4 regions of the Kitasatospora sp. NPDC058162 genome follow, and region 3 is predicted to be linked to each of the others. Evidence: riboswitches for the same ligand, from Rfam matches in the RefSeq annotation. Region 3 holds a riboswitch; each other region holds the start of a gene.
What was found. Region 3 has a riboswitch for cyclic di-AMP ahead of ACFVXG_RS07215 (transglycosylase family protein). Riboswitches for the same ligand answer to the same signal wherever they lie in the genome.
Positions count from the first base shown of each region.

Region 1: linked by a shared signal. The riboswitch ahead of ACFVXG_RS44580 (M23 family metallopeptidase) and the one ahead of ACFVXG_RS07215 (transglycosylase family protein) in region 3 are both predicted to bind cyclic di-AMP.
Region 2: linked by a shared signal. The riboswitch ahead of ACFVXG_RS37440 (NlpC/P60 family protein) and the one ahead of ACFVXG_RS07215 (transglycosylase family protein) in region 3 are both predicted to bind cyclic di-AMP.
Region 4: linked by a shared signal. The riboswitch ahead of ACFVXG_RS41590 (peptidoglycan DD-metalloendopeptidase family protein) and the one ahead of ACFVXG_RS07215 (transglycosylase family protein) in region 3 are both predicted to bind cyclic di-AMP.

Region 1 is NZ_JBHVUS010000060.1:10,812-15,033, forward strand. Features, by position in the region: gene ACFVXG_RS44570 (alpha/beta fold hydrolase) at 1-770, opposite strand, end outside; gene ACFVXG_RS44575 (YiaA/YiaB family inner membrane protein) at 900-1,190, opposite strand; cyclic di-AMP (ydaO/yuaA leader) riboswitch at 1,387-1,545, shown strand; gene ACFVXG_RS44580 (M23 family metallopeptidase) at 1,558-2,406, shown strand; gene ACFVXG_RS44585 (hypothetical protein) at 2,472-3,431, opposite strand; gene ACFVXG_RS44590 (GNAT family N-acetyltransferase) at 3,474-4,070, shown strand; gene ACFVXG_RS44595 (sensor domain-containing protein) at 4,186-4,222, shown strand, end outside.
Region 2 is NZ_JBHVUS010000035.1:35,288-39,509, reverse strand. Features, by position in the region: gene ACFVXG_RS37445 (NlpC/P60 family protein) at 1-1,028, shown strand, start outside; cyclic di-AMP (ydaO/yuaA leader) riboswitch at 1,367-1,521, shown strand; gene ACFVXG_RS37440 (NlpC/P60 family protein) at 1,532-2,644, shown strand; gene ACFVXG_RS37435 (NlpC/P60 family protein) at 2,890-3,936, shown strand; gene ACFVXG_RS37430 (hypothetical protein) at 3,993-4,222, shown strand, end outside.
Region 3 is NZ_JBHVUS010000003.1:179,917-184,138, forward strand. Features, by position in the region: gene eno (phosphopyruvate hydratase) at 57-1,346, opposite strand; gene ACFVXG_RS07215 (transglycosylase family protein) at 1,630-2,430, opposite strand; cyclic di-AMP (ydaO/yuaA leader) riboswitch at 2,432-2,602, opposite strand; gene ACFVXG_RS07220 (cytochrome P450) at 2,813-4,129, opposite strand.
Region 4 is NZ_JBHVUS010000046.1:39,895-44,116, reverse strand. Features, by position in the region: gene ACFVXG_RS41595 (APC family permease) at 1-1,515, opposite strand, end outside; gene ACFVXG_RS41590 (peptidoglycan DD-metalloendopeptidase family protein) at 1,924-2,880, opposite strand; cyclic di-AMP (ydaO/yuaA leader) riboswitch at 2,883-3,066, opposite strand; gene ACFVXG_RS41585 (MFS transporter) at 3,464-4,222, shown strand, end outside.

The DNA of each region.
Region 1 (4,222 bases), on a different contig from region 3:
TCGGCCATCGGGTAGTGCCCGGACCCTTCGATCATCACCTTGCGGGCGCCGAGCTTCTCGGCCTGGAGGTCGGCGACGGCTTCGGGCTTCGGGAAGTCGGGGTCCTTGCTGCCCATGAGGACGAGGGCGGGGCAGCGGACGGCCGCGCACCAGCCGATGGGCGCGGAGTCGCCGGTGACGTGGCCGCGGGTGGCGGTCCGGCGGCCGGGGGTGCGCAGGGCGGCGACCAGTCCGTCGACGTAGCCGTCGAGGTCGGCGGGGCGGGGGCCGGGGAAGGCCATCTTGCGCAGGTAGTAGCCCCAGACGCCGGGCCACCGGACCATGGCGGCGCCCATGACGACCATGACGCCCTGCATGAGGGCGTTGGCCCGGTATTCGACGAAGGCGTCGATCAGGGCGATACCGGCGACCCGCTGGGGTGCGTCGCCGGCGACCTTGACCACGGTGGCCCCGGTGTAGGACTGCCCGACCAGGACGGCCCGTTGGATGCCGAGGTGGTCGAGCAGGGCCAGGACGTCGGTGGCGACGGCGGCGGGGCTGTAGTCGTCCCAGACGATCGAGGACTCGCCGAAGCCGCGCACGTCCATGGTGATGACCCGGTGGCCGGCGGCGGTGAGCAGCGGGTGCAGGTGCCGGTAGGCGCGGCGGGAGTCGAGCATCCCGGGGAGCAGGACGACGGGGGTGCCGTCGCCCTGCCGGGTGTCGTCGTACGCGAGCCGGCCGCCGGGGACGTCGAGGTACTGGGTGCTCGGGGTGGTGGTGCCGTTCATGGTGGGCCTCCGCTGGCTCGGTCGTTGCTGCCGATAGCCATAAAGCTAAGGCTAATAGCCTTAGCCGTCAAGCGCCCCGTCCGAACCGGCCGCCGGCGGCAGCAGTGCCGACCGTCCAAGTCCTCCCGTTCAGACTCCCTCGGCCCTGAACGGGTCGTGCTCGCTGAGCAGCTTCTCCAGCCGGGCCTGGTCGACCCGGGCGACGGTGTCCGAGGACTCCTGCCGGTCCCGGACCACCTTGGCCAGCGTGAACGAGGAGGTGACGGTGTAGAGGAGGCCGATCCCCAGGAAGGCCCGGGTCCAGCCGCCGACGGGCAGGTAGGCGATCCCGGCCGCGAGGGCGGTGCCGGAGATGGCGAAGGAGAGGACGGCCTGGACGAAGTACGCCGCCGTGGTCCGTGACTGCATCGGTGCGCTCATGGCGCCAGGATGCGGTGGGGCGGTCGGGTCGCACATGAGTAGGAGTACTCAGATGAGCCAGGTGGTCGAGGGGTCGTTCGTTGACGTCCGATCACCTGCTCCACAGCCGTCCCGGGCGGATGGCTTGGAATCAGAGCGTCCTAGGATTAACGTTTGATAACGCAGCGCGGTCGTCAACGCCGTACCCAGACGGCACCGTGCGCCGTCGCCTAATCCCGCCGACCGGCCTCCGGGCAGGTCAGGGAGCCGGGGAACCACGTTCCTTGGGGTGAATCGGCGGGGCTCCGGCCCGGCCGTAGGAGACCTTCCTGCTCCGAACCCGTCAGCTAACCCGGTAGGCGCGAAGGAAGGAAAGGAGCGCGCCTCCGTGGCGTCGACGCACACTCCGGCACACCCGGCCGGCCCCGCAGCCGGTACCCAGCTCCTCGACCACCCCGGCCCGGACGGCCCAGAGTCCTTCGCTCCGGAGGACTTCGCCCCGGAGGCCGAGGCCAACCGCCACCGGATGCCGCGTCAGACCCGCGGAGCCTCCCCGCTGCTCGGCGTCACCGCCGTCGCCGCCACCTTGGGTGCCACCGGCTTCGCCTCCGCGACCCCGGCCGCCGCGCCCGCCATCGAGACCCCGGACGAGGCGCCGGTCGCCCTGGCCGCCGACCCCGGCCTCGCGCTCGCCGCCCGCATCCAGCAGCAGGCCGACAGCCAGCGCACCGCCGCCGAGGAGGGCGCCCGGGTGCAGGCCGCCCAGGAGGCCGAGGCCAAGGCCGCCGCCAAGGAGGCGGAGGCCAAGCGCGCCGCCGAGGAGGCCGAGCGGGCCAAGGCCGCCGCCCTCACCCTGCCGGTGAAGGACTACAACCTCTCCGCCCACTACGGCCAGAGCGCCCGCTACTGGGCCCACCTGCACACCGGCCTGGACTTCGCCGCCGACACCGGCACCGCGGTCCACGCGGTCGGCCAGGGCACCATCACCTCGGCCGGCTGGTCCGGCTCGTACGGCTACCGGATCGTCGAGACCCTGCCCGACGGCACCGAGATCTGGTACTGCCACCTCTCCTCGATCATCCAGGGCTCCGGCAAGGTCACCTCCGGCCAGCAGATCGGCAAGGTCGGCGCGACCGGCAACGTCACCGGCCCGCACCTGCACCTGGAGGTCCGCCCCGGCGGCGGCGCCCCGGTCGACCCGGAGACCTGGCTCCAGCAGCACGGCCTCAACCCGTAAGCACCGCCGAAGACCGTACGGAAGGGCCCCGGGCGCGTCGCCCGGGGCCCTTCCGCGTCATCGGCTCACTCCGCCGGCTGCTCCGCCGAAGCTTCCGGCTCCGCCGCCGCAGCCGCAGCCGTCGCAGCCGCCGACTCCACCGACTCCGCCGACTCCGCCGCGGGCAGCTGCGCCAGATAGGCGTCGATCTCGGCCGCCCCCGGCTCCGGCGCGAGCTCCGGGAACTCCTCCACCAGCAGCCGCGCCAGCCCGGGCACCGTCCAGTCGCCGAGCAGGTCGAGCGCCGCCTCGGCCGCCGCCGCCTCGAACTCCTCGAAGCCCCCGGCCAGTTCGTCCGGCATCGGGCGCCCCAGCGCGTTCAACTCGGCCAGGTTGCGGTAGCTGCGCCGCATCAGGCCGTGCTCCAGCAGCCGCCGCGCGCCGTCGGTGGCCATGCCGACGGACAGCACCCGGCCCGGCCCCCAGCCCTGCTCGTCCGGTTCGTCCAGCCAGCCGGTCGGCCCCAGCGCCCCGTACCAGGCCAGCCGCTCCTCCTCATCGAGCCCGGCGAAGCCGGTCAGCCAGTCCCGGACGGCCGCGGGGTCCGTCACGTCCACCCCGTGGGCGTGCAGCAGCACCGCGTACAGCCGGGGCCAGGTCACCAGGTCGGCGCGGCGCAGCAGCCCGACCGCGACCTCGCCCTGCCACTCGGCCTCGGCGTGCAGCCGCTCCTGGCGCTTGGCGTTGAGCCGCTTCGCGGCCCGCTGGTGGTCGACCAGCAGCCGTACGGCCGCGCCGTAGGCGAACGGGTCCTCCTCCGGCGCGGGTTGGACGTAGAGGTGGAGCCGCTCGTACAGCAGGTGCTCCACCGCGTCGGAGGTCAGTTCGGGCCAGCCGTCGTGCATCCTGCCCTCGCCCAGCTCCAGTAGCGCCAGCACCGTGCGCAGCGGCGCTTCGGCCACCGGCGCGCGGTCCTGCCCGGCCGCCCAGGCGAGCAGGTCGGCGGCCCTGGTGCGCGGGGCGAGCCGCAGGTCTTCGTCGTTCATGCTCCGAACGGTAGTCGCCGGACGCGGGTAGGGTCGGCAGCCATGGTCCCCGTACGCCTCACCGGCCCCCGGCTCGCGATCCGCGAGTACCACCACACCCCGGAGGAACTGGACGCGCTGCACGCGCTGTACGGCGACCCGGAGGTGACCCGCTACCTCCCCTTCGAGCCGCGCGACCGCGAGACCTGTGCCGACCAGCTGGAGCTCTACCTGGAGGAGGCGATGGCCGAGGAGCGGCACACCTACCGGCTCGCCGTGGTCCGGCGGGAGGACGCCGAGGACCCGGAGGACGCGCTGCCGGTCGCGCACGCCAGCCTCACCCTCGGCACGTACCGCTCCGCCTACCTCGGGTACGTGCTCAGTCGCCCGGTGTGGGGCCGCGGCTACGCGGGCGAGATCGCCGGACTGCTCTGCGGGTTCTCCTTCGGAGTGCTCGGCCTGCACCGGCTGGCCGCCCGCGTCGACGTGGAGAACGCGGCCTCGGCCAAGGTGCTCACCCGGCTCGGCTTCCGGCTGGAGGGGCACGTCCGGCACGACCTCCACAAGGGCGGCGTCTGGCGCGACTCGTACCAGTACTCGCTGCTCGCCGACGAGTGGACCGGCCCGGCCGACCCCTCCGGTCCGCGACAGGGGGGTTAACCCCACCCCCGATCCGCCGGTCCCCCGGATGTTTGCCGGGCCGAGCCCCGGCCAGACTGGAACACGTCAGCGAGTGGGAACGACGCGAGAACGACGAGGGGCCGGGGGCCGGGAGATGAGCAGCAGCGGAAGCACGCTGGACCAGGGGTGGG
Region 2 (4,222 bases), on a different contig from region 3:
CCCACCGCCGTCCCAAGCAGCCGAGCCGCGCGCGGGTCTCCGTGCTCACCGCGGCTGCTGCGACCGCGGTCGCCCTCTCCGCCCAGGTCGCCGCGCACGCTGCTCCGCAGCCGAACAAAGCCGACGTCAAGGCGCAGATCGACCAGCTCCAGCAGGAACAGGAGCAGGCGGCCGAGAAGTACAACGGCGCCAAGGAGCGGGCCGACCAGCTCCGCAAGCAGGCCGACCAGCTGCAGGACCAGGTGGCCCGCAGCCAGGACCAGATGAGCCAGCTGCAGGTGGGCCTGGCCCAGGTCGCGGGCGAGCAGTACCGCACCGGCGGCATCGACCCGTCCGTCCAGCTGATGCTCTCCTCCGACCCGACCGGGTACCTGGACAAGGCGTCGAGCGTCCAGCAGGCCAGCGCCACCCAGACCGAGGCGCTCAAGGGCCTGCTCGACCAGCAGCGCCGGCTGGACCAGGAGAAGGCCGAGGCGGCCGCCGTGCTGGCCTCGCTGGACTCCACCACCAAGGACCTGAACCAGGCCAAGACGGACGTCAACACCAAGCTGAGGGCCGCCCAGGACCTGCTGAACTCGCTCAGCGCCGCCGACCGGGCGGCCCTGCGGGCCCAGCAGCAGCAGGACGACCGCGCCTCCCGCGGCGCCGACCGGGTCGACCTCAGCAACCTGCCGCCGGCCAGCGGCTACGCCGCCGTGGCCGTGGCCAAGGCGATGAGCAAGCAGGGCTCGCCGTACAGCTGGGGCGCCACCGGGCCCAGCACCTTCGACTGCTCGGGCCTGATGCTCTGGGCGTACGGCCAGGCGGGCGTCTCGCTGCCGCGCACCTCGCAGGAGCAGGGCCACATCGGGACCGCCGTGACGCTCTCCACCGCCCAGCCGGGCGACCTGGTGATCTACGGCCCCGACATGCACCACGTCGCGATGTACATCGGCAACGGCATGGTGGTCCACGCGCCGCACACCGGTGACGTGGTGAAGGTGATGAAGGCCGACGCGATGCCGATCAACACGATCCGCCGGATCTGACGGTCCGGTACGTCCCCGAGGGGCCGGTTCCGGCCCTGTGATCCGCGCCACCTCCCGCCGGGGGTGGCGCTTCGGGTTTGCCTCTTCCGCGGCCGGACGGTGAGAGTCGATCAGCTTTGTGTGCGGCGGCGATCACCATCAGTCATTTTCACAAAAGAACATGGGTAATCTTCCGTCTTTTTTCTGACAAGGATTTGAACGGATCACGGTTCAGTTACTAGGGTCGTGCTCCGAACCACCGCACAGTCGATCACCCAGCCGGGGTGGCGGCGGTGGTTACCGTCGAGTTCGCGAAACAGCGGGGCAGGTCGAAGCGACTGCCCGACAGGGGAGCCCAGTAGTCGGGGGTGCTGCGGAGCGGAGCCGGGGAACCACGTTCCTCCGGGGTGAATCGGCGCCAGGTCGGCCGTAGGTGAGGCCGGTGAGGCGTCGTAGGGCATGCTTCCGGCCCGAACCCGTCAGCTCACCCGGTAGGCGGCCGTAGGAAGAAGGAGTCCGCCTTCGTGGCGTCCCATCGTCGTCCCAAGCCCGCCAGCCGTGCCCGCGTCTCGATCATGACCGGCTTCGCCGCCGCAGCCGTCGCGCTCTCCGCGCAGTCCGGCGCGCACGCCGACCCGCAGCCGACCAAGGACCAGGTCAAGGAGCAGGTCGACCAGCTCAACGAGCAGGCCGAGCAGGCGACCGAGAAGTACAACGCCGCCCAGGAGAAGCAGCAGGAGCTGGAGAAGCAGGTCTCCGGCATGCAGGACCAGGTGGCCCGGCAGCAGGCACAGGTGACCGACCTGCAGGGCGGCCTCGCCGAGATCGCCGGCGAGCAGTACCGCAACGGGGGCATATCCCCGACCGTCCAGCTGATGTTCTCCTCCACGCCGGACAACTTCCTCAACCAGGCCGGTGCGCTGAACCAGGCCGGCAGCACCCAGAAGAACCAGCTGAAGCAGCTCCAGGAGCAGCAGCGCAAGCTCGACCAGGACCGCACCGAGGCCCAGGGCAAGCTCGCCGAGCTGGAGTCCACGACCACGCAGCTGAAGGCCTCTAAGGACGAGGTCCAGAACAAGCTGAAGGCCGCCCAGGACCTGCTCAACACGCTGACCGAGCAGGAGCGCCAGGCCATCAAGGCCGCCGAGGACAAGGCCGCCGCCGACGCCGCCGCGAAGGCCGCCGCGGCCAAGCCCGCCACCCCGGACCGCGCCTCCCGCGACAACAGCCGCAGCGACCTCGGCTCGGGCTCCACCGCCGCGCCGGTCAAGATCGCCCCCGGCAGCTCGCACGGCGCCGCCGCGCTGGCCGCCGCCGCCACCAAGGTCGGCAGCCCGTACATCTGGGGCGCCGTCGGCCCCGGCTCCTTCGACTGCTCCGGTCTGATGGTCTGGGCGTTCAACCAGGCCGGTGTGTCGCTGCCGCGCACCTCGCAGGAGCAGGCCGGTGCTGGCACCCGGATCGGCTCGGACATCTCCCAGGCCCAGCCCGGCGACATGCTGATCTTCTACGGCGACGCCCACCACGTCGGCATCTACGCGGGCAACGGCCAGGTGCTGCACGCTCCCAAGCCGGGTGCGTCGGTGCGCTACGAGGCCGTCTCCAACATGCCGCTGTCGTCCATCGTGCGGGTCTGATCCTCACCAAGCCCCCAAAAACAGGGGTAGCTGCCACGGGCCCGGTCCTCCGTCACGGAGGGCCGGGCCTGCGGCTTTTCCGGTGGATCGACCGGATGTCCGAATAGGGGTCAAATATTCGGATCGGTAGGGGTTTGGACTCGCTTGCCCGGACTCGCTAACGTCTGCCACCGGACTCCCGATCGACGGCCGCCCACCGGGGCGCGGCCGCGGGGCCGCGCCGCAGGACTGGAGCCGCTGCCGCCATGCCCGTGCACCGTCGTTCCCAACTGCTCGCCCGTGCGCTGGTACTGACCGCGGCCGCCACCACGGCCCTGGGCGTGGCGACCGCCGGCAGCGCCCAGGCCGCCCCCGGGGCGCCGGACACGCCCGACCGCAAGGACGTCAAGGCCCAGGTCGAGCAGCTGTACGACGAGGCCGAGCAGGCCTCGGAGAAGTACAACGCCGCACTGGAGGCGCAGAAGCGGCTGCTGGGCGAGACCACCGTCCTCCAGGGCGAGGTCGCCGCCGCCCAGGACCAGCTCAACCAGCTGCGCGCCGACCTCGCCACGGTGGCCGGGGCCGAGTACCGGGGCGGCGGGATGACCCAGACCGCCCAGCTGATGCTCTCCACCGACCCCGAGGCCTACCTCAACCGCGCCCGGACCCTGGGCCAGGCCGCCGAACGCCAGCAGGAGACCCTGCACGAGCTGGTCACCCGTCAGCGCCGGCTCGACCAGCGCCGCACCGAGACCGCCGCCAAGCTCGCCGAACTGGACGAGGCCCGCCGCTCGCTCGCCGAGAACAAGCAGCAGATCCAGCAGCGCCTCGCCACGGCGCAGAAGCTGCTCAACAGCCTGGGCGCCGCCGAGCGGAACAGGATGGTCGCCCAGGACGCCCGGGAGGCCGAGCAGCGGGCCACCCGCGGCACCGACCGGCTGGACCTCGGCAACGCCCCGGCCGCCTCCGAGCGCGGGGCGGCCGCGCTGGCCGCCGCCGTGCGGATGGTCGGCTCGCCCTACGTCTACGGATCCACCGGACCCCGTGCCTTCGACTGCTCCGGTCTGATGTACTACAGCTGGCGGCAGGCCGGAGTGACCCTGCCGCGGACCTCGCAGGCCCAGGCGTACGCCGGGCAGCGGATCAGCCTCTCCGAAGCACGGCCGGGAGACCTGGTGATCTTCTACCGGGACATGCACCACGTCGGGATGTACGCCGGCGGCGGCGTGATGGTGCACGCCCCGTACCCCGGCGCCAAGGTCCGGTACGAGAGCGTCAATGCGATGCCGGTCTCCGGGGTGGTCCGGCTCTGAGCGCCACGCCCCCCGGGTCGGACGGCCCCCACCCGATAGACCCGGCCCGCCGCGCGTTGTCCCGGCGCGGTGCGCTGCTGCTGGCGGCGGGCGGGCTGGCCCAGCTCTCGCTGCCCCCGGCGGCCCCCGCGGGGGTGTCGGCCGGACGGGCCGCCGACCGGCAGGCCGAGGTCGCCGGGCTGCTGGCGGCGCGGGCGCGCTCGCTGCCCGCCTGGTCGGGGCTCACCGGGGCCGAGGCGGTCTACCGCAACCTGGTGCTCTCCCCGCCCGCCGGGCCGGACCGGCA
Region 3 (4,222 bases):
GCTCGCGGTCTCGGCCCTCGTGCTCGCGGCCTCGGCCCTCGTGCTTGCGGTGCTCGTCACTCCGCCGCGGAGCGGAAGCGCGGGAAGGCGCCGCGGCCGGCGTACTCGGCGGCGTCGTCGAGGATCTCCTCGATGCGCAGCAGCTGGTTGTACTTGGCGACGCGCTCGGAGCGGGCCGGGGCACCGGTCTTGATCTGGCCGCAGTTGGTGGCGACGGCCAGGTCGGCGATGGTGACGTCCTCGGTCTCACCGGAGCGGTGCGACATCATGCAGCGGTAGCCGTTGCGCTGGGCCAGCTCGACGGCGTCCAGGGTCTCGGTCAGCGAACCGATCTGGTTCACCTTCACCAGCAGCGCGTTGGCGGTGCCGGTCTCGATGCCCTTGGCCAGGCGGGCCGGGTTGGTGACGAACAGGTCGTCGCCGACCAGCTGGACCTTGTCGCCCAGCTTGACGGTCATGGCCTTCCAGCCGTCCCAGTCCGACTCGTCCAGCGGGTCCTCGATGGAGACCAGCGGGTAGGCGGCGACCAGCTCGGCGTAGTACTCGATGAGCTCGGCGGCCGACAGGGCCTTGCCCTCGAACTGGTAGGCGCCGTCCTGGTAGAACTCGGAGGCGGCGACGTCCAGGGCCAGCGCGATGTCGCGGCCGGGCACGTAGCCGGCCTTCTCGATGGCCTCGGTGATCAGGTCCAGGGCCTCGCGGTTGCTGTCCAGGTTCGGCGCGAAGCCGCCCTCGTCGCCGAGGCCGGTGGACAGGCCGCGCTCCTTCAGCACGCCCTTGAGGGTGTGGTAGACCTCGACGCCCCAGCGGACGGCCTCGGAGAAGGACTCCGCGCCGATCGGGGCGATCATGAACTCCTGGATGTCGACGTTGGAGTCCGCGTGCGAGCCGCCGTTGAGGATGTTCATCATCGGGACCGGCAGGACGTGGGCGTTCGGGCCGCCCAGGTAGCGGAACAGCGGCAGGTCGCTGGCCTCGGAGGCGGCGTGCGCGACGGCCAGCGAGACGCCCAGGATGGCGTTGGCGCCGAGCGAGGACTTGTCCGGGGTGGCGTCCAGGTCGAGCATGGCCTGGTCGATCAGGCGCTGCTCGGTGGCGTCGTAGCCGACCAGCTCCGGGCCGATCTGCTCGATGACGGCGAGGACGGCCTTCTCCACGCCCTTGCCGAAGTAGCGGTTCTTGTCGCCGTCGCGCAGCTCAAGCGCCTCGAAGGCGCCGGTCGAGGCACCCGACGGAACAGCGGCACGACCCGTGCTGCCGTCGTCGAGGCCGACCTCGACCTCTACCGTGGGGTTGCCGCGGGAGTCGAGGATTTCACGGGCTACGACGACATCGATGGACGGCACGAAGCATCTCCTTGCGGAAGCAGGGTCCGGCTGGCGGTGGTGCTGTCAGGCCGGACGATTGCGGAGTCGTTACGACCAGAGCCTAACCGCCCGGGCTCCCGGGACCACGTCGGCCTCGACTCCGTCTCAGCGTGTGGCCCTGCTACCCACCGGTAGTTCACCTGCTCGTCCCGGCCCGTCCCACCGGGGCGGGCCGGGACGAGGACGGGTCCGGACGGACGCGGAGGACGCGGACGGAGGGGGCCGCCGGGCGCGGCCCCCTCCGTGTCCGCCGTGGAACGGCTCAGCCGAGGTGCAGGACCTGGCCGGGCATGATCAGGTTCGGGTTGCCGCCGACCGTGCCGCGGTTGCCGTCGTACAGCGCCTGCCAACCACCGGACACGCCCTGGGTGGTGGCGATGCCCGACAGGGTGTCGCCGTCCCGGACGGTGTAGTCGTGGCCGGTCGTGGCGGCGGCCGGGGCCTGGGCGGCCCGCGGGGCGGCGTGCTTCGGGGTGTACTGCTGGGCCGACTGGTCGACCGGCTTCTCGGCCGTCTTCGGCGCGGCGTGCTTCGGCGCGTACTGCTGGACCGGCTGCGGCTGGGCGGGCTTCGCGGCGGCCTTGGGGGTCTGCTGCTTGGGCGCCTGCTTCTGCGCCTGCTGCTTCTGGACCTGCTGCTTCTGCGGCTTGGCGTCCGAGGAGGCGTCCACGTCGGCCGGGGCGCCGCCCTTGCTCAGGCCGGCCTTCAGGGAGCAGACCGGCCAGGCGCCGGGGCCCTGCGAGGCGAGGACCTTCTCGGCGACCGAGATCTGCTGCGCCCGGCTGGCCTGGTTGGCCTGCGCCGCGAACGCGGTGCCGCCGTACGCCTTCCAGGTGCTGGAGGTGAACTGCAGGCCGCCGTAGAAGCCGTTGCCGGTGTTGATGCCCCAGTCGCCGCCGCTCTCGCACTGGGCGACCGAGTCCCAGGCGGAGGCCGGGGCGGCGGAGGCGCCGGTGGCGGAGAGGAGCGGCAGTGCGAGTCCGACGCCGGCCACACCGGCGACGGCGATGGCCTTCTCGGCCTGGGTGCGACGGCGATGACGGCCAGATCCAACGAACAGCATGAAGGTCCCTCTCCGCACGCCTGCGAGGTGAGCTGTCGGGTTCGGACCGGGAGGTGGCCCGGCCGCCGTGTGCGGAAACGCTTCCGCTCGGGCGGCTTCACCCCAAGCCGTGGAGGAACGGCAACAAACCTGGTTCCCCCGCCCCTGCCCAGGGTTCTGGTCGGTTTCCCGTGACGCGGCGGGCAGGATTCGGCGTCCCGCGCACGAGGTCCGCAGCTGCGAACTCCAGGGAGACTAGACAGATCCTCAGACCAATCACAAGCTCATATCACCGACATCACACAAAAATTACGGCCCGTGTTCGGTCGCCTACCAACGGCGGGTCTTTGTCCGGTTTGATGGGTGTTCATACCGCCCTCCGGGCCGGATTTGCGACGTCACGTCAGCGTGTCGGCGGCTCAGGACGGCTGTGCGGCGACCGGCTCTCCGGACTGAATTCGACCGGAAGTTCGCGCAATCCGCGCATGATCAGGCCACCTCGCCAGCGCAGATTCTCCGGGGTTTCGGCCAGCCGGAGATCGGGCAGTCGGGAAAGCAACGTGGCCAGCGCGGACCGCCCTTCGAGCCGGGCCAGCGGGGCGCCGATGCAGTAGTGGATGCCGTGCCCGAACCCCAGGTGGGGATTGTCGCTCCGGGCCAGGTCCAGGGTGTTCTCGTCCGAGAACCGGGCCGGGTCGCGGTCCGCCGCCGCCAGCACCACCAGCACCGGGTCGCCGACCGGGATGTCCACCCCGCCGATGGTCAGCGGGCGGGTCGCGAACCGCCAGGTCGCCAGCTCCACCGGCCCGTCGTAGCGCAGGAGTTCCTCGATCCCGGTCTCCAGCAGCGCGGTCTCGCCGCGGGCCACCGACTCCTGCAGCAGCGCCCGCTGACCGGGATTGCGCAGCAGCGCGTACGTCCCGTTGCCGATCAGGTTCACCGTCGTCTCGAACCCGGCGAAGAGGAGGATGAAGGCCATCGCGGCGGCCTCGTTCTCGGTCAGGTGCTCACCGTGGTCGCTCGCCCGGATCAGGCCGGAGATCAGGTCGTCCCCGAGGTCCGCCCGCTTGCGGTGGATCAGCTCCAGCAGGTACGCGCGGATCTGCTTCACCGCCCGCCCCACACCGCCGCGTTGGCCGCCACCCTGGCCCGGCTTCGTGTGTCGCAGCATCATCCCGGCCCAGTCCCGGAAGTCGTCCTGGTCCTCGGCCGGCACGCCCAACATGTCGCAGATCGCGTAGATGGGGAGCGGGAACGCGAACTCGTGGATCAGGTCCGCCGACCCGCGCTGCGCGAAGCCGTCGATCAGCCGGTCGGTCAACTGCTGCACCCGCGGCTCGAACTCGGCCACCCTGCGCGGGGTGAACGCCTTCGACACCAGGCGGCGCAGCCGGGTGTGGTCCGGCGGGTCGATGTTCAGCAGGTGGGTCATCAGGTCCGCCTGCCGCTCCCCCGGGATGCCCACCCGGCCGGTGCGGTGCGCCTGCTCGCTGTGGTGCGCCGGGTTCTTCGACAGCCGGCCGTCCGCGAGCGCCTGCCGGGCGTCCGCGTACCTCGTCACCAACCAGGCCTCCACCCCGCTCGGCAGCTTGGTGCGGTGCACCGGGGCGTGCTCGCGCAGCCAGGCGTAGGCCGGGTACGGGTCGGCGGCGAACTCCCAGGTGAAGAGCTGCGGATCGGGCTGGGCGGCGGACGGGGCGCCGTCGGGCTGAGCTGGCATGGGTCGACCGTAACCGCTCGGCAACCGCTCGACCGGACGCGCCCGGACCGGCCGGCGATCGTCAACGGTTCGCGAACGGCGCGCGAGCGGCGG
Region 4 (4,222 bases), on a different contig from region 3:
CAGCACGATCCGCCCCATCCGCGCGTACAGCTCCGGCCGCCGCCGGCGCAGTACCAGGGCCGTCCCGATGCCCCCCAGGAACACCCCGATCACCAGGTACGGCATCAGCGCGAACAGCAGGGTGCCCGCCGCCGCCCCGGCGGCCGTCCCCCGGTTGGCCACCAGCAGGGCCACCACCGCGCCCATCGCCACCCCGCCGACCAGCGGCGCGACCAGCGTCCGGCACCAGTGCGCGGTCTCCGGGTGCCGGCCCTGCACATGGAAGTACCCCACCACCGCGAAGGAGCAGAGCGTCTGCACGACCAGGATCGCCATCGTCCCCAACAGGGCCAGCAGCGTGAACAGATGGACGTACGGGTCCATCCCCGCCGCCAGGAACGCCAGCACCAGCCCGGCCGCGATCCCCGACTGCACGACCGAGGCCACGTACGGCGAACCGTGCCGCGGGTGGGTCCGCCCGAGCGCCGGGTGCAGCAGCCCCTCCCGCCCGATCGCGTACAAGTACCGTGCGGCGCACTGGTGGAAGGCCATCGCGCAGGCGAACGAGCCGGTGACGACCAGCCATTGGAACAGCGTCACCGCCCAGGCGCCGAGGTGCTCCCCCAGCGGGTCGAAGAACAGGCTGTTCCCGTCCTTGCCCGGCACCGCCCCGCCCGCCACCGCGATCGCGTGCTCAACGCCGTTGCCGGACAGGATCATCCAGGACACGAAGACGTAGAACAGCCCGATCCCGATCACCGACACCATGGTCGCCCGCGGCACCACCCGCTTGGGATCGCGCGACTCCTCCCCGTACATCGCGGTCGACTCGAAGCCCACCCAGGAGCAGAACGCGAAGAACAGTCCCAGCCCGGCCCCGGCCGTGCCCGAACCCCCCACCCCGTTCAGCGCGTTCAGCGGGTTCACCGCCTCGCCGACGATGCCCTCCGGACCGCCGCCGGAGGCCAGCACGGCCAGCGAGACCGCGCCCAGCACCCCGACCTCCAGCACCAGCGCCACCCCGAGCACCTTCGTCGTCAGGTGCAGGTCGAACCAGGCCATCACCCCGATCACCGCCACCCCGGCCAGCGCGTACCAGCCCCAGCCGAGGTCCACGCCCAGCTGCGAACGGACCAGTCCCCGCAGCGAGTACGCGAAGAAGCCGACGACCGAGGCCTCGAAGACGATGTACGCCAGCACCGCGAGCAGCCCCGAGCCCATCCCGACCACCCGGCCCAGCCCGTGCGAGATGTACCCGTAGAACGCCCCGGCCGCCGTGAGGTGCCGGGCCATCGCCACGTACCCGACCGAGAACACGGTGAGCACCACGGTCACCAGGACGTACGCGGCCGGCGCGCCGACCCCGTTGCCCTGCCCGACGATGATCGGCAGGTTCCCCGTCATGGCGGTGATCGGGGCGGCACTGGCGACCGCCATGAACACCACGCCCACCAGGCCGACCGAGTCCGGCTTCAGCCGGTCGACCCCGCCCGACCGGGCCCGTTCCCCGACCACGTCCCCGCTCCGCACGGCCATCCGGCCTCCTCGTCCACCCGGGCGCTCCCGCCCGCCGGACCGGCCGGGCGCTGACTGCCGCCAGGATCGGCACATCGCGGACGGCCCGCAAACAGCCGCAACCAGCCGGTCCGCGCCCGGGGTTGACGCCGCGTTCGACACCTCGAACGCCGAGAACACCGAGAACACGAAGAACGCCGAGAACACCCCGAGCCGGGAACACCCGGGCCGGGAAACGGAAGCAGCCGGCCCGGCCGCGCGAGAGAGAGGTGTCTCGCACGGCCGGGCCGGCCATGGGCGTGTCCCGCGCCCAGGTCCACTGGTGCGGCGATCACCCGGTCGAGCGGTCACCCGACATGACCATCCCGGGCGGTCGATTCGCCCCGCATCAGCGGTGGTTCAGAAGGTCCTGCGGAAGGACCGGGTGGGTCAGAGCGCGACGCCGTGCGCCCGCAGGTAGGCGACCGGGTCGATGTCCGAGCCGTACTCCGGACCGGTACGGATCTCGAAGTGCAGGTGCGGGCCGGTCACGTTGCCGGTCGCACCGGAGAGGCCGAGCTGCTGGCCGGCGGTGACGGTCTGACCAACGCTCACGCCGATCGAGGACAGGTGCGCGTACTGGGCGTACTTGCCGTCGCCGAGCTGGATCTCGACCTCGTTGCCGTAGGCGCCGTCGTAACCGGCCTTCACCACCACGCCGTTGGCGACGGCGCGCAGCGGGGTGCCGGTGGAGGCGACGAAGTCCTGGCCGGTGTGGTGGCCGGAGGCCCACATCGAGCCGGCCACGCCGTAGGCCTCGCCCAGCACGGGGTTGGCGACCGGGGCGAGGTAGCCGGAGGTGGCGGCGACCGGGGCGGCGGTGACGGCCTGGGCCGGGGCGGCGGTCTGGACCTGGGTCTGCAGCTGAGCACCCGGCTTGGCAGCCTCGGTCTGGACCTGCACCTGGGAGTCCGCGGCGGCGGGCTTGACCGGCTTGGCCGGCTTCGCCGGGGCCGGGGCGGCGGCCGGGGCCGCGGGCTTCGCGGCGTCAGCGGCGTGGCCCGCGAGGGCCAGCTGCTGACCGGGGAAGATCAGGTTCGGGTCGGCACCGACCACCGAGCGGTTCTGCTCGTACAGCGCGTGCCAGCCGCCCTCGACGTGCTTGGTGTCGGCGATCTGCGACAGGGTGTCACCGCTGACGACGCGGTAGCTCCCCTGGGCGGCGGCCGGAGCGGCGGCCTGCGAAGCGGCCGGGGCGGCCGGGGCGGCGGCGGCCGCCGGGGCGGTGTCCGCCTGGGCGCTCATCGCGGTCACGAGCGGCAGGACGAACGAGACGCCGGTGACGGCGGTGGCGATGCCGATGCGGGCGGCACGGGGCAGGGCGATACGACGAGCCTGTGCAGGCATGGAATTTTCCTCTCCGACGCCTGCGAGGTGAGCTGTCGGGTTCGGGCTGGAGTTGCCCGGCCGCATGCGCGGCTTCACCCCAAGCCGGTCCTGGTCGTCCGTGCCCTGAAAAGGCGCGAACTCCGGTCCGGCGACTTACCTGTGGGTCCCCCGCTCCTGCCGTACAGAGTTCAGTGCGAGCCACCGGGCAGCGGCAGGACTCGGCGTTCCACCCGGTGGATCCGCCCGGGCTGGCCGGGCGGTCGCTGAACTAAAACTCATCCGTTCAGGTGAAGCAATGTCGATCTCTTGAATCCGCAACCAACCCCGCCGCCACCGTCACCCTCCGAATGATCCGCTGTACCGTACGTGCACAATCCATTCACCCGGAGCCACTGATCCACGACGCTGCGCCGACCGGGCCACCCCTGCGCGACCCTTCGCTCACGCACCGCCACCGGCCGACACACCACCCGGTGACCCTTGTCACGTACACCCCGGCGGGCGCAGGATTCGGCCCGTGGCCACCTCTCAAGCCGGCACCCTGCGCCTCGGCACCGCACAGGGTCGCTGGGTACTCCTCGCAACGGTGCTCGGCTCCAGCATGGCGATGCTCGACGGCACGGTGGTGAACGTCGCCCTGCCCCGGATCGGCGCCGACCTCGGCGCCTCCCTCGCCTCCCTGCAATGGACCCTGAACGCCTATCTGCTCACCCTGGCCGGCCTGATCCTGCTCGGCGGCGCCCTCGGCGACCGCTACGGACGGCGCCGGGTCTTCCTGATCGGCGTGGTCTGGTTCGCCGTCGCCTCCGCGGCCTGCGCCGCCGCCCCGACCATCCACGTGCTGATCGCCGCCCGCGCCGTCCAGGGCATCGGCGGGGCGCTGCTCACCCCGGGCTCGCTCGCCATGCTCCAGGCGGTCTTCCACCCGGACGACCGCTCGGCGGCGGTCGGCCTCTGGTCCGGCCTGGGCGGGGTGTCGGCGGCCGTCGGCCCCTTCCTCGGCGGCTGGCTGGTGGACGGCCCCGGCTGGCGCTGGATCTTCCTGCTGAACCTGCCGCTGGCTGCCGCCGTGATCGCGGTGACCTCCCGCTACGTCCCGGAGAGCCGGGACGAGTCCGCCACCGGCCGCTTCGACGTGCCCGGCGCCCTGCTCGCCGCCCTCGCCCTCGGCGCGATCACCTACGCGCTCACCGCCGCCGGGGAGGGGCTGTCCCCCGTCGTCTGGGTCACCGGCGCGATCGGCCTGCTGCTGGCCGCCGCCTTCGTGGCCGTCGAGCGGCGCGCGCCCGACCCGATGCTGCCGCTCGGACTGTTCTCCTCCCGGCTGTTCACCGCCGTGAACCTGGTCACCCTCTGTGTC